3 regions of the Nocardioides sp. Leaf285 genome follow, and region 2 is predicted to be linked to each of the others. Evidence: riboswitches for the same ligand, from Rfam matches in the RefSeq annotation. Region 2 holds a riboswitch; each other region holds the start of a gene.
The links. A riboswitch is a leader RNA that binds a small molecule or an ion and turns the genes downstream of it on or off. The one in region 2 is predicted to bind thiamine pyrophosphate.
Positions count from the first base shown of each region.

Region 1: another riboswitch for thiamine pyrophosphate. It lies ahead of ASF47_RS15400 (thiamine ABC transporter substrate-binding protein); the one in region 2 lies ahead of ASF47_RS01200 (FAD-dependent oxidoreductase).
Region 3: another riboswitch for thiamine pyrophosphate. It lies ahead of thiE (thiamine phosphate synthase); the one in region 2 lies ahead of ASF47_RS01200 (FAD-dependent oxidoreductase).

Region 1 is NZ_LMNH01000004.1:229,202-232,450, reverse strand. It holds gene ASF47_RS15410 (GNAT family N-acetyltransferase) at 24-548, opposite strand; gene ASF47_RS15405 (alpha/beta hydrolase) at 557-1,477, opposite strand; TPP riboswitch at 1,582-1,712, shown strand; gene ASF47_RS15400 (thiamine ABC transporter substrate-binding protein) at 1,702-2,823, shown strand; gene ASF47_RS15395 (ABC transporter permease) at 2,820-3,249, shown strand, end outside.
Region 2 is NZ_LMNH01000001.1:231,705-234,953, reverse strand. It holds gene ASF47_RS01210 (thiazole synthase) at 1-728, opposite strand, end outside; gene thiS (sulfur carrier protein ThiS) at 725-925, opposite strand; gene ASF47_RS01200 (FAD-dependent oxidoreductase) at 922-2,178, opposite strand; TPP riboswitch at 2,291-2,400, opposite strand; gene ASF47_RS01195 (fumarate hydratase) at 2,497-3,249, shown strand, end outside.
Region 3 is NZ_LMNH01000003.1:812,992-816,240, reverse strand. It holds gene ASF47_RS12140 (class I SAM-dependent methyltransferase) at 1-435, opposite strand, end outside; gene ASF47_RS12135 (FAD-binding oxidoreductase) at 432-1,808, opposite strand; TPP riboswitch at 1,877-1,972, shown strand; gene thiE (thiamine phosphate synthase) at 1,963-2,679, shown strand; gene thiD (bifunctional hydroxymethylpyrimidine kinase/phosphomethylpyrimidine kinase) at 2,676-3,249, shown strand, end outside.

The DNA.
Region 1 (3,249 bases), on a different contig from region 2:
CCCGCAGGCCACGCCGGGACCTCTCAGCCGCGCCGTCGCATCGGCACGTGGGGGATGCCGTCCTCCAGGAACTCCGGCCCGTCGACGGCGAAGCCGAAGCCGGCGTACCAGCCCGCCAGCGGCGCCTGGGCGTCGAGCACGACGTCACGGCGCACCGCGCTCCCGGTCTCGGCCCCGGTCTCGCTCCCGGTCCCGGCCCCGTCGCACAGCGCCACGCACGCCTCCATCAGCGCACCGCTGAGCCCTCGCCCGCGCCCCGCGGGATGCAGCACGACCCGGCCGATGCGCCACGTGGCGCCGTCGTCGAGCACCCGGGCGTAGCCCAGCACCGGCACCTCGTCGGGTCGCTCGGGGTCGGGGAGCACGACGTGGCGGGTGCCGGGCTCGGTGTCACGGCCGTCGAGGTCGGGGTAGGGGCAGGCCTGCTCGACCACGAAGACCTCCTGCCTCAGCCGCCACGCGGCGTAGGCGACCGCCGGCGCGAGCCCCGCGAAGTTGCTCGACCACACCACCGGGCCGCCCGCCGAACCGCCCGCCGAACGGCTCACCGGGCCGCTCACCGGGCCGACCCCCGCAGGAAGGCCTCGACGGTGCGCCGGGCCCGACGTGCCTCGGGGATGAGCGGCAGGATCGGGTAGACGTGGATGAGGTCGGACTCCTCGACGTAGGTGAGGTCCCACCCGGCCTCGGCGGCCCGCCGCGCCAGCAGCCGTACGCCGGGGACGAGCAGGTCGCGCGTGCCGCAGAGCACGAGCGCCGGCGGCAGGCCGGCGAGGTCGCCCAGCGCCGGGGAGACCTCGGGGCGGGCCAGGTCGTCGGGGGAGCCGGCCCACCACGCGGCGTAGGCGTGCAGTTTGGACTCGAAGAGCCACGGGTCGCGCGCCGCGAACCACCGCGTCGCGGGCGTGGAGGTGGTGAGGTCGACCCAGGGCGAGAGCAGCAGCAGCCGCTCCAGCGACCCCGCCGGGTCGAGACCGCGGTCGCGCACGCTCTGGGCCACGGCCAGCGCGATGCCGCCGCCGGCGGAGTCGCCGCCCAGCAGCACCGGGCCGTGGGCGCAGGCGCGCGCGACGACGTCGACGAGCCGGTCGTGGGAGTCGGCCCAGGTGCTGCCCGGGGCCAGCGGGTAGTCGGGCAGCACCACCCGCACCCCGAGCCGGCGGGCGAGCGCGGCGGCGTAGCGCACGTGGAAGGGGTCGATGCCGGCGACGTAGGCGCCGCCGTGCATCCACACCAGGGTCCGCTCGGGCTCGACCCCGCGTGGGGCGAGCACGTGCACGTCGAAGCCGGCGGAGGAGTCGGTGACCAGGGTGAAGCGCCGCGCGAAGCCGGGCACCAGCCCCGTCGCCAGCCCGGGCGCGCGGCGTGCCTGCCCCTCGAGCACGCGCTCGCGCTCCTCGGGCAGCGAGCTCAGCTCGCCGGCCCGGCGCAGTCGGGGGATGAGGGTCGCGAGGAGCTGGTGGCGGAGGCTCGGCACGCCGGAAGCCTCTCAGACCCCGCCAGCCGCACCCACCGGGCGGGCGCCGGGTGGCCACGGCCCGGCGGCCGACCGTGCCGGAGCGGCCGGCGACCTACACTGGCCGCAGAAGACAGGGGAGCACGACCGGCCACCGGTGGCGTGCTGAGAGTGCGGACGACGAGTCGCGTCGTACCGCAGACCCTCCGAACCTGCTCCGGTTAGCACCGGCGAAGGGAGTCCACATGAGGCGTGCGCGCGCACTCACCGTCCTGACCACCGCGGTGGTCCTCGGCCTCACCCCGGCCTGCTCGCTGGTCGGCACCGGCGACGACGACCCGACCGCCGGTGACGCGGGCGGTGCGGGCCCCTCCTCCACCGACGCCGGCGGCACCGAGGGGGCCACCGGCGACGGCAGCGAGGTCGTGCTGGTCACCCACGAGTCGTTCTTCCTGCCCACGAAGGTCGAGCGTGCCTTCGAGCGGCAGTCGGGCTACGACCTGGTGGTCCGCGCCTCCGGTGACGCCGGCAGCCTGACCAACAAGCTGGTCCTGACCCAGGACTCCCCGACCGGCGACGTGGCCTTCGGCGTGGACAACACCTTCGCCTCCCGCGCCCTGGAGGAGGGCGTCTTCGCCCCCTACTCCTTCGAGACCCCCGCCGGGGTCTCCGACTACGCGGTGCCCGGCGACGACGACGGGGCGCTGACCGCGGTCGACAACGGCAACGTGTGCGTCAACGTCGACGAGACGTGGTTCGCCGAGCGCGACCTCGAGCCGCCGGCCTCGCTCGACGACCTCACCGACCCCGCCTACCGCGACCTGCTCGTGGTGCCCGGGGCCACGACCAGCTCCCCGGGCCTGGCCTTCCTGCTGGCCACGATCGCGGAGTACGGCGAGGACTGGCCCGACTACTGGGCCGACCTCATGGACAACGGCGCCAAGCTCGTCGACGGCTGGTCGGACGCCTACCAGACCGACTTCACCCAGGGCGGCGGCTCCGGCGACCGCCCGGTCGTCGTCTCCTACGACTCCTCCCCGGCCTTCACCCTCGCCGACGACGGCTCGTCGACCACCCGGGCGCTGCTCGACACCTGCTTCCAGCAGGTCGAGTACGTCGGGGTCCTGGCGGGCGCGGAGAACGTGGCCGGGGCCGAGGCGCTGGTGCGCTTCATGACCGGGCCGGAGGTGCAGGCCGCGCTGCCGGAGTCGATGTACGTCTTCCCGGTCGTCGAGGGCACCGAGCTGCCGGCCGACTGGGCGCAGCACGCCGAGCGCCCCACCGACCCCTACGAGGTCGACCCCGCCGAGATCGCCACCGAGCGCGCCACGTGGCTGCAGGAGTGGACGGACGTCGTCACCCGGTGAGGCGTGGGCTGACCCTGCTGGCGCTCGCGGCGCTGCCGGTGGCGGTGCTGGCGGTCTTCTTCGTGCTGCCGGTGAGCGGCATGCTCGCGCGGGGCTTCGTCGTCGACGGCGTGCTCGACCCGGGCGCCGTGCTCGAGGTGCTGGGCCGCGAGCGGGTGCACCGGGTGCTGTGGTTCACCGTCTGGTCGGCGACGGTGGCCACGGCGCTGTCGGTGCTGCTGGGCCTTCCGGCCGCCTTCGCCCTGCACCGCCTCGACTTCCCGCTGCGCCGGGTGGTGCGCGCCGCTCTGCTCGTGCCCTTCGTGCTGCCGACCGTGGTCGTCGGCATCGCCTTCCGCCAGCTGCTGGGCGAGGCGGGCCCGCTGGCCTTCCTCGGCCTCGACGGCAGCCCGGTGGCGATCGTGGCGGGCCTGGTCTTCTTCAACG
Region 2 (3,249 bases):
CGGCGGGGCACCCGCCCGGCGTGCCGCGCGGCGTGACCGGCCTCGACGGCCAGCCGCAGGGCGCGCGCCATGCGCACGGGGTCCTCGGCGCGGGTCACGGCGGTCGCGGCGAGGACGGCGTCGCAGCCCAGCTCGAGCGCGAGCGCGGCGTCGCTGGCGGTGCCGACGCCCGCGTCGAGCACGACCGGCACGTCGACGGCGGCGACCAGGGCCTCGATGGCACGAGGGTTGAGCACGCCCAGTCCCGAGCCGATGGGCGAGCCCAGCGGCATCACCGCGGCGCAGCCGAGGTCGGCCAGCCGGCGCGCCACGACGGCGTCGTCGGTGGTGTAGGGCAGCACGGTGAAGCCGGAGCGCACCAGCGTCCCGGCGGCCTCGAGCAGCTCGACGGGGTCGGGCATCAGCGTGGCCTCGTCGCCGACGACCTCGAGCTTGACCCAGTCGGTGCCGAGCGCCTCGCGGGCCAGCTCCGCGGTGAGCACGGCCTCGCGGGCGGTGGTGCAGCCGGCGGTGTTGGGCAGCACCCGCACGCCGGCGCGGTCGAGCACGTCGAGCACCCCGCCGGGGCCCCGGGCGCCGGAGCGCCGCATGCTCACCGTGACCAGGCCGGGGCGGGCGGCCGCCAGCACGGCGGGCAGCAGCGCCACCGAGGGCAGACCGCCGGTGCCGAGCAGGAGCCGGGAGGCGAGCGCGACGCCACCGACTACGAGGTCGTCGTCGGTGCTCATCCGCCCTGCACCGCCGTCACGACCTCGACCACGTCGCCGTCGGCGAGGCGCCGGTCCGCCAGCTGCGCACGGGGCACGACGACGCCGTTGAGGGCGACCGCGCAGCCGCGCCCGGCGCCGGTGGGGGCCAGCAGCTCGGCCAGCGTGGTGGTGTCGTCGAGGCTGCGCGCCTCGCCGTTGAGCACGACGTGGGTCATGGGCGGTCTCCGTCCGGGTGGAGGTGTGCTGGGGCGGTCGGGTGGGGGTGTGCTGGGGCGGTCGGGTGGGGGTGTGCTGGGGCGGTCGGGTGGCGGTGCGGTGGCGCGGGCGGCGGATCGAGGCGGCGCCGATCGAGGCGGCGCGGGTCGAGGCGGCGCGGGTCGAGGGCGGGCTCGACGTGGCCGTGGTCGAGGTGGTCGGCCACCAGCGCGGCCACGAGCGGGGCGAGCAGCACGCCGTGGCGGAAGAGACCGACGGCCAGCACGGTGTCGCCGTCGGTGCCCGTGTCGCCGTCGGCGCCCGTGTCGCTGTCGGTGCCCGTGTCGCGGGCTCCCGGCGTCTCGCGCCCGCCGGTGCCCGTGTCGTGGCCGCCGTCGGCCCGACCCGCGGACCAGCGCGGCCCGGCCGGCCCCACGAGCGGCAGGTTGTCGGCCGTGGCCGGACGGTCGCGGGCGGTCGCCTCGAGCAGCTCGGCGCGGTCGAGCCCGGGCAGCAGCCGGCAGGCGGCCTCGAGCAGGCGGCGCACCCCGCCGGCGGTGACCACCGGGGGCGCGTCGTGCTCCTCGCTGGTCGCGCCGACGACCACCTCGCCGTCGGCGCGGGGCACGACGTAGACGGGCTCGCCGTGGACCCACCCGCGCACGGTGCGCTCGGGCGGGTCGTCGCTGCGCAGCCGCAGGACCTCCCCGCGCACGCCGCGCACCAGTCCGGTCGCGGCGATCCCGGTCGCGACCACCGTGCGGTCGACCGGGGCCCCCGACGGGGCCGGGAGGAGGCGGGCGCGGTGCCGGTCGAGCAGGGCGGCCACGACCTCGCGCGGGGCGACGCTGCCCTCGTCGGGCAGCAGGGCGGCTCCGGCGACGCCGGCGCCGAGACGCGGCTCGAGGCTGCGGGCGGCCCGTCCGCCCACGACGTCGACGGGCCGGCCCAGGCGGGCCAGCAGCGCGGCCTGGCGCTCGACCAGCTGGAGGTCGGCGTCGTCACGACCGACGAGGAGCGTGCCGCCCGGGCGCAGCGCGACACCCCAGCGGCGGGCGGCGGCCGGCCACAGCGCGAGGCTGCGCAGGCCCAGGTCGAGCAGCGCCTCCTCGCCGTGCCACACCTCGGCGGTGGGCGCGAGCATCCCCGCGGCGGCGTAGGACGCACCGCCACCGGGGGCCGGGTCGACGACCTCGACCTCGTGGCCGCGCCGCACCAGCTCGTCGGCGCAGGCCAGGCCGACGACCCCCGCGCCGAGCACCCGCACGCGCACGGGTCAGCCCCTCCGGGCCGAGCGGGGCGGAGCCCCGGCGCACCCCCTCGTCGGGGGACTCGACGGAGCGCTCGACGGCGGGCTCGGACGACGGGTGGTGGGACGTGACGACAGCACGGCTGCTCCTCGCTTCCTTCGCCGGCATGACCCGGATCAGGTTCGACGGTCGGAGCGGCTCAGCTCCCTCTCAGCTCGCTGCCGCGAGCTCCCGTGGTGGACGCCGTCGACCGTAGCAGCCGCTCCGGGCGCATTCCAGGGGTCGACCGCGGAGCGGGGTCCTGCCCCACGGGGGCGCGCCCAGGCGTAGCCTTGCGGCCCGTGGCCAGCGAACCCGACTTCCGGTACTCCGACCTCCTCCCCACCGGCAAGGACGACACGCCCTACCGGTTGGTGACCGACGAGGGGGTCTCCACCTTCGAGGCCGGCGGGCGCACCTTCCTCCAGGTCGAGCCGGAGGCGATCCGGCGGCTGACCGCCGAGGCGATGCACGACATCAGCCACTACCTGCGCCCGGCCCACCTGGCCCAGCTGCGGAAGATCATCGACGACCCCGAGGCCTCCGGCAACGACCGCTTCGTGGCGCTCGACCTGCTCAAGAACGTCAACATCTCCGCCGGCGGCGTCCTGCCGATGTGCCAGGACACCGGCACCGCCATCGTCATGGGCAAGAAGTCCGAGGGCGTGCTCACCGGCGCCGACGACGGCGAGGCGATCAGCCGGGGCGTCTTCGACGCCTACACCCGGCTCAACCTGCGCTACTCCCAGCTGGCCCCGCTGACCACCTACGAGGAGAAGAACACCGGCAGCAACCTGCCGGCCCAGATCGAGCTCTACTCCACGCCCGCCGCCGACGGCTCGCCGGAGTACAAGTTCCTCTTCATGGCCAAGGGCGGTGGGTCGGCCAACAAGTCGTTCCTCTTCCAGGAGACCAAGGCGATCCTCAACCCGAAGCGGATGCTGGAGTTCCTCGACGAGAAGATCCGCTCCCTCGGCACCGCCGCGTGCCCGCCGTACCACCTCGCCGTGGTCATCGGCGGCACGAGCGCAGAGTTCGCGCTCAAGACCGCCAAG
Region 3 (3,249 bases), on a different contig from region 2:
GGCGTCGCGCGTCAGGGAGTGGCGCAGGCCCTCCACGGCGCGTCGCCAGCGCGGCAGGTGCTCCTGCGGCGGGGGCGGCGGCGGCTTGAGGTGCCCCAGGCCGAGCCCGCGCACGAGGGTCACGAGCTCGCCGGGGGTGGGCTTGCGGAAGCGCAGGTGGTTCTGCAGGAGCCGCATGACGGCGTAGGGGTCGCCGGGGTGCACGCCGTGCACGACCAGGTCGCCGGAGACGTAGGCGCGCGCCATGCCCAGGTCGCCGGGCGCGGTGAGCAGGTACGACAGCCCGCGCGGGGTGCGCAGCTCGAGGCCGAGCTCGGCGTCGGGCGGGCCCGCGACGGAGCCGTCGTAGGCCCGGAACCGCACCGGCATGCCGTCGCGCAGCAGGGTCTCGACCGCCTGGCCGATGGTGAGGGTGGATGTCGTGGGGCCGGTCACTGCCTGCGCACCGCCTTGTCGTAGAGGTGGGTGAGTCTGTCGTCGGGGTCGACGCGGGCCTTGACGGCGGCCAGGTGCGCCCCGTCGTAGAGCCGGTCGAAGGTCTCGCGGTCGTAGAAGGCCTCGGAGTAGAGGGACTTGTGCCCGCCGAGGCGGTGCACCTCGGCCTCGATGGCGCGGTTGGTCGGGCCGTCGTCGGCGTCGTCGCCGACGTGCACGGTGCCCCAGAAGCCGACGTTGACGTAGGTCTCGCCCGGCTCGAGGGGGTAGGTGGGCCAGCGCCCGCCGCCGCTGGTGCCGCGGGAGACCAGCGGGCACAGCCACACCGGGCGCATGCCGACCTCGTCGTCGAACCACGCCAGGAAGTCGGGCAGCCGCTCGACGGGCACCTCGACGTCCTGCACCACCCGCTCGCGGCGCGGTCGGCCCGCGCGGGCGTCGAGGCGGTCGACCAGGCCGAGGCGCTGGTCGAGGCCGACGAGGCGGTGGTAGACGTCGGAGCGACGCCAGCGCCGCGGCCACAGGCGTCGCACGACGGGGCGCTGCACCCCGAAGGCCCCCGAGCACCAGAACCAGTCGGTGTCCCAGCGCCAGAGGTAGTCCTCGGTGGTCAGCACGTCGTGCTCGCGCTGCTGCAGGGAGCGGTAGAAGACCTGCTGGCCGGTGTAGTCCGACGCGGGCCCGCCGGGTCGGTCGGTGAAGGTGGCCAGCGTGAGGTAGAGCTCGTCGGGGGAGAACGCGACCCCGTCGAGGCCGTCGACACGCACCCCGTCGTGCTCCCCCGACCCGACCACGGCCGCGATCCCCGCCGCCAGCTCCTTCGCGTTGGCGAAGCGCACGTGGCGCAGGGCCACGAAGGACGGCACCGCGACCAGCGAGATCCGCAGCCGCGTGGCGTAGCCCAGCGAGCCGTAGGAGTTGGGGAAGGTGTCGAAGAGGTCCTCGCCGGGTCGGGTCGTGACGATCTCGCCGGCGCCGGTGAGCACGTCCATCTCCAGCACCGACTCGTGGGGCAGCCCGTGGCGGAAGCTCGTCGACTCCACGCCCAGCCCGGTGACCGCGCCACCGAGGGTGATGGTGCGCAGCTGCGGCACCACCTCGGGCACGAGCCCGTGGGCCAGCGTGGCCGCCACCAGGTCCTCGTAGGTGCACATGCCCTGCACCTCGGCGGTGCGCCGCCCGGGGTCGACCTCGATCACGCCGGTCAGGCCCGACACGTCGAGGCCCGGCGACGTGGTCGCGGCGCGGGGCCGGAACAGGTTCGAGGTGCGCTTGGCCAGCCGCACGGGGGCGTCGGGCGCCAGCTCCGCGTACGACGTCAACAGGCGGGCGACCGCCTCCTCATGCTGTCTCCAAGCACCGCTCTCAGCCACTCGCCGCACGTTACTCCCGGGTCGTGTCGCCCAGGTGTCGGGTCCGTGTCGCCCCCCGTCGTACGGTGGCGGACGACACGGGGTGCCCGCCGACGCGGGCTGAGAGCAGACCCGTCGAACCTGATCTAGCTCGCACTAGCGAAGGGATGTCGCCGTGGACCAGCCACGCCCGATCCAGCCGGACCCGACCCGGCCCGACCCGATCCGGCCCGACCCCGCCCGGTGGCGCCCCGGCGGCGTCATGCTGGTCGCCGACACCGGTGCCTGCCGGCCGCGGGGCGTGGTGGCCACGGTGGCCGCCGCCCTCGACGGCGGGATGCGCTGGGTGCAGCTGCGCGCCAAGACCGAGCCGGACGGCGAAGTGCTCGAGCTGCTGGGCGAGGTGGCCGAGCTGTGCCGCGACCGGGCGCGCCTGGTGGTCGACGACCGCGTCGACGTGCTGCTCGCCGCGCGGGCCCGCGGCCTCGCGGTCGACGGCGTGCACGTGGGCCGGCGCGACCTGCCCGTCGACCTCGTACGCCGCCTCGTCGGCCCCGACGCGCTGGTCGGGCTGACCACCCCCACCCCGGCGCTGGCCGCCCGCGCGGGCGACCTGCCGCCCGGCACGGTCGACTACCTCGGGGTCGGCGCCTACCGCGCGAGCACCACCAAGGCCGACCACCCGCCGGTGACCGGCGCGACCGGCCTCGCCGCCGTCGTGGCCGCGGCCGGGCGGCTGCCCTGCGTGGCGATCGGTGGCATCGTCGCGGGCGACCTCGCCGCGGTGCGGGGTGCGGGCGCGGCGGGGGCCGCCGTCGTCGCGGCCGTCTGCGCCGCCCCCGACCCGCGCCTCGCCGCCGCGGCCCTCGTCACCGCCTGGGGCGCCCCGTGAGCCGCCCCGTCACCACCGCGGGGCGCCGGGCACGACCGGACCTGCGCGCCAGGGACCTGCCCCGCGTGCTCAGCATCGCCGGGAGCGACCCCAGCGGCGGCGCCGGCGTGCAGGCCGACCTCAAGAGCATCGCCGCCCACGGCGGCTACGGCATGGCCGCCCTCAGCGCCCTCACCGCGCAGAACACCCACGGGGTGCGCGCCGTGCACGTGCCCCCGCCGTCCTTCCTGCGCGCCCAGCTCGACGCGGTCTCCGACGACATCGTCGTCGACGCGGTCAAGGTGGGCATGCTGGCCCGCGCCGACGTGGTAGGCGAGGTCGCGGCGTGGCTCGGGCGGACGGCGCCGCCGCTGGTGGTGCTCGACCCCGTGATGGTCTCCACCAGCGGCCACCGCCTCCTCGACGCCGACGCCGAGGCCGCGGTGCGCGACCTGTGCGCCGGCGCCGACCTGCTGACGCCCAACCTCGCCGAGCTGGCGGTGCTGGTCGACCGGCCCGCGGCACCCGACTGGTCGGGAGCGCTCGCGCAGGCGGCCGAGCTGTCGGCGCGCACCGGCGCGGTCGTGCTGG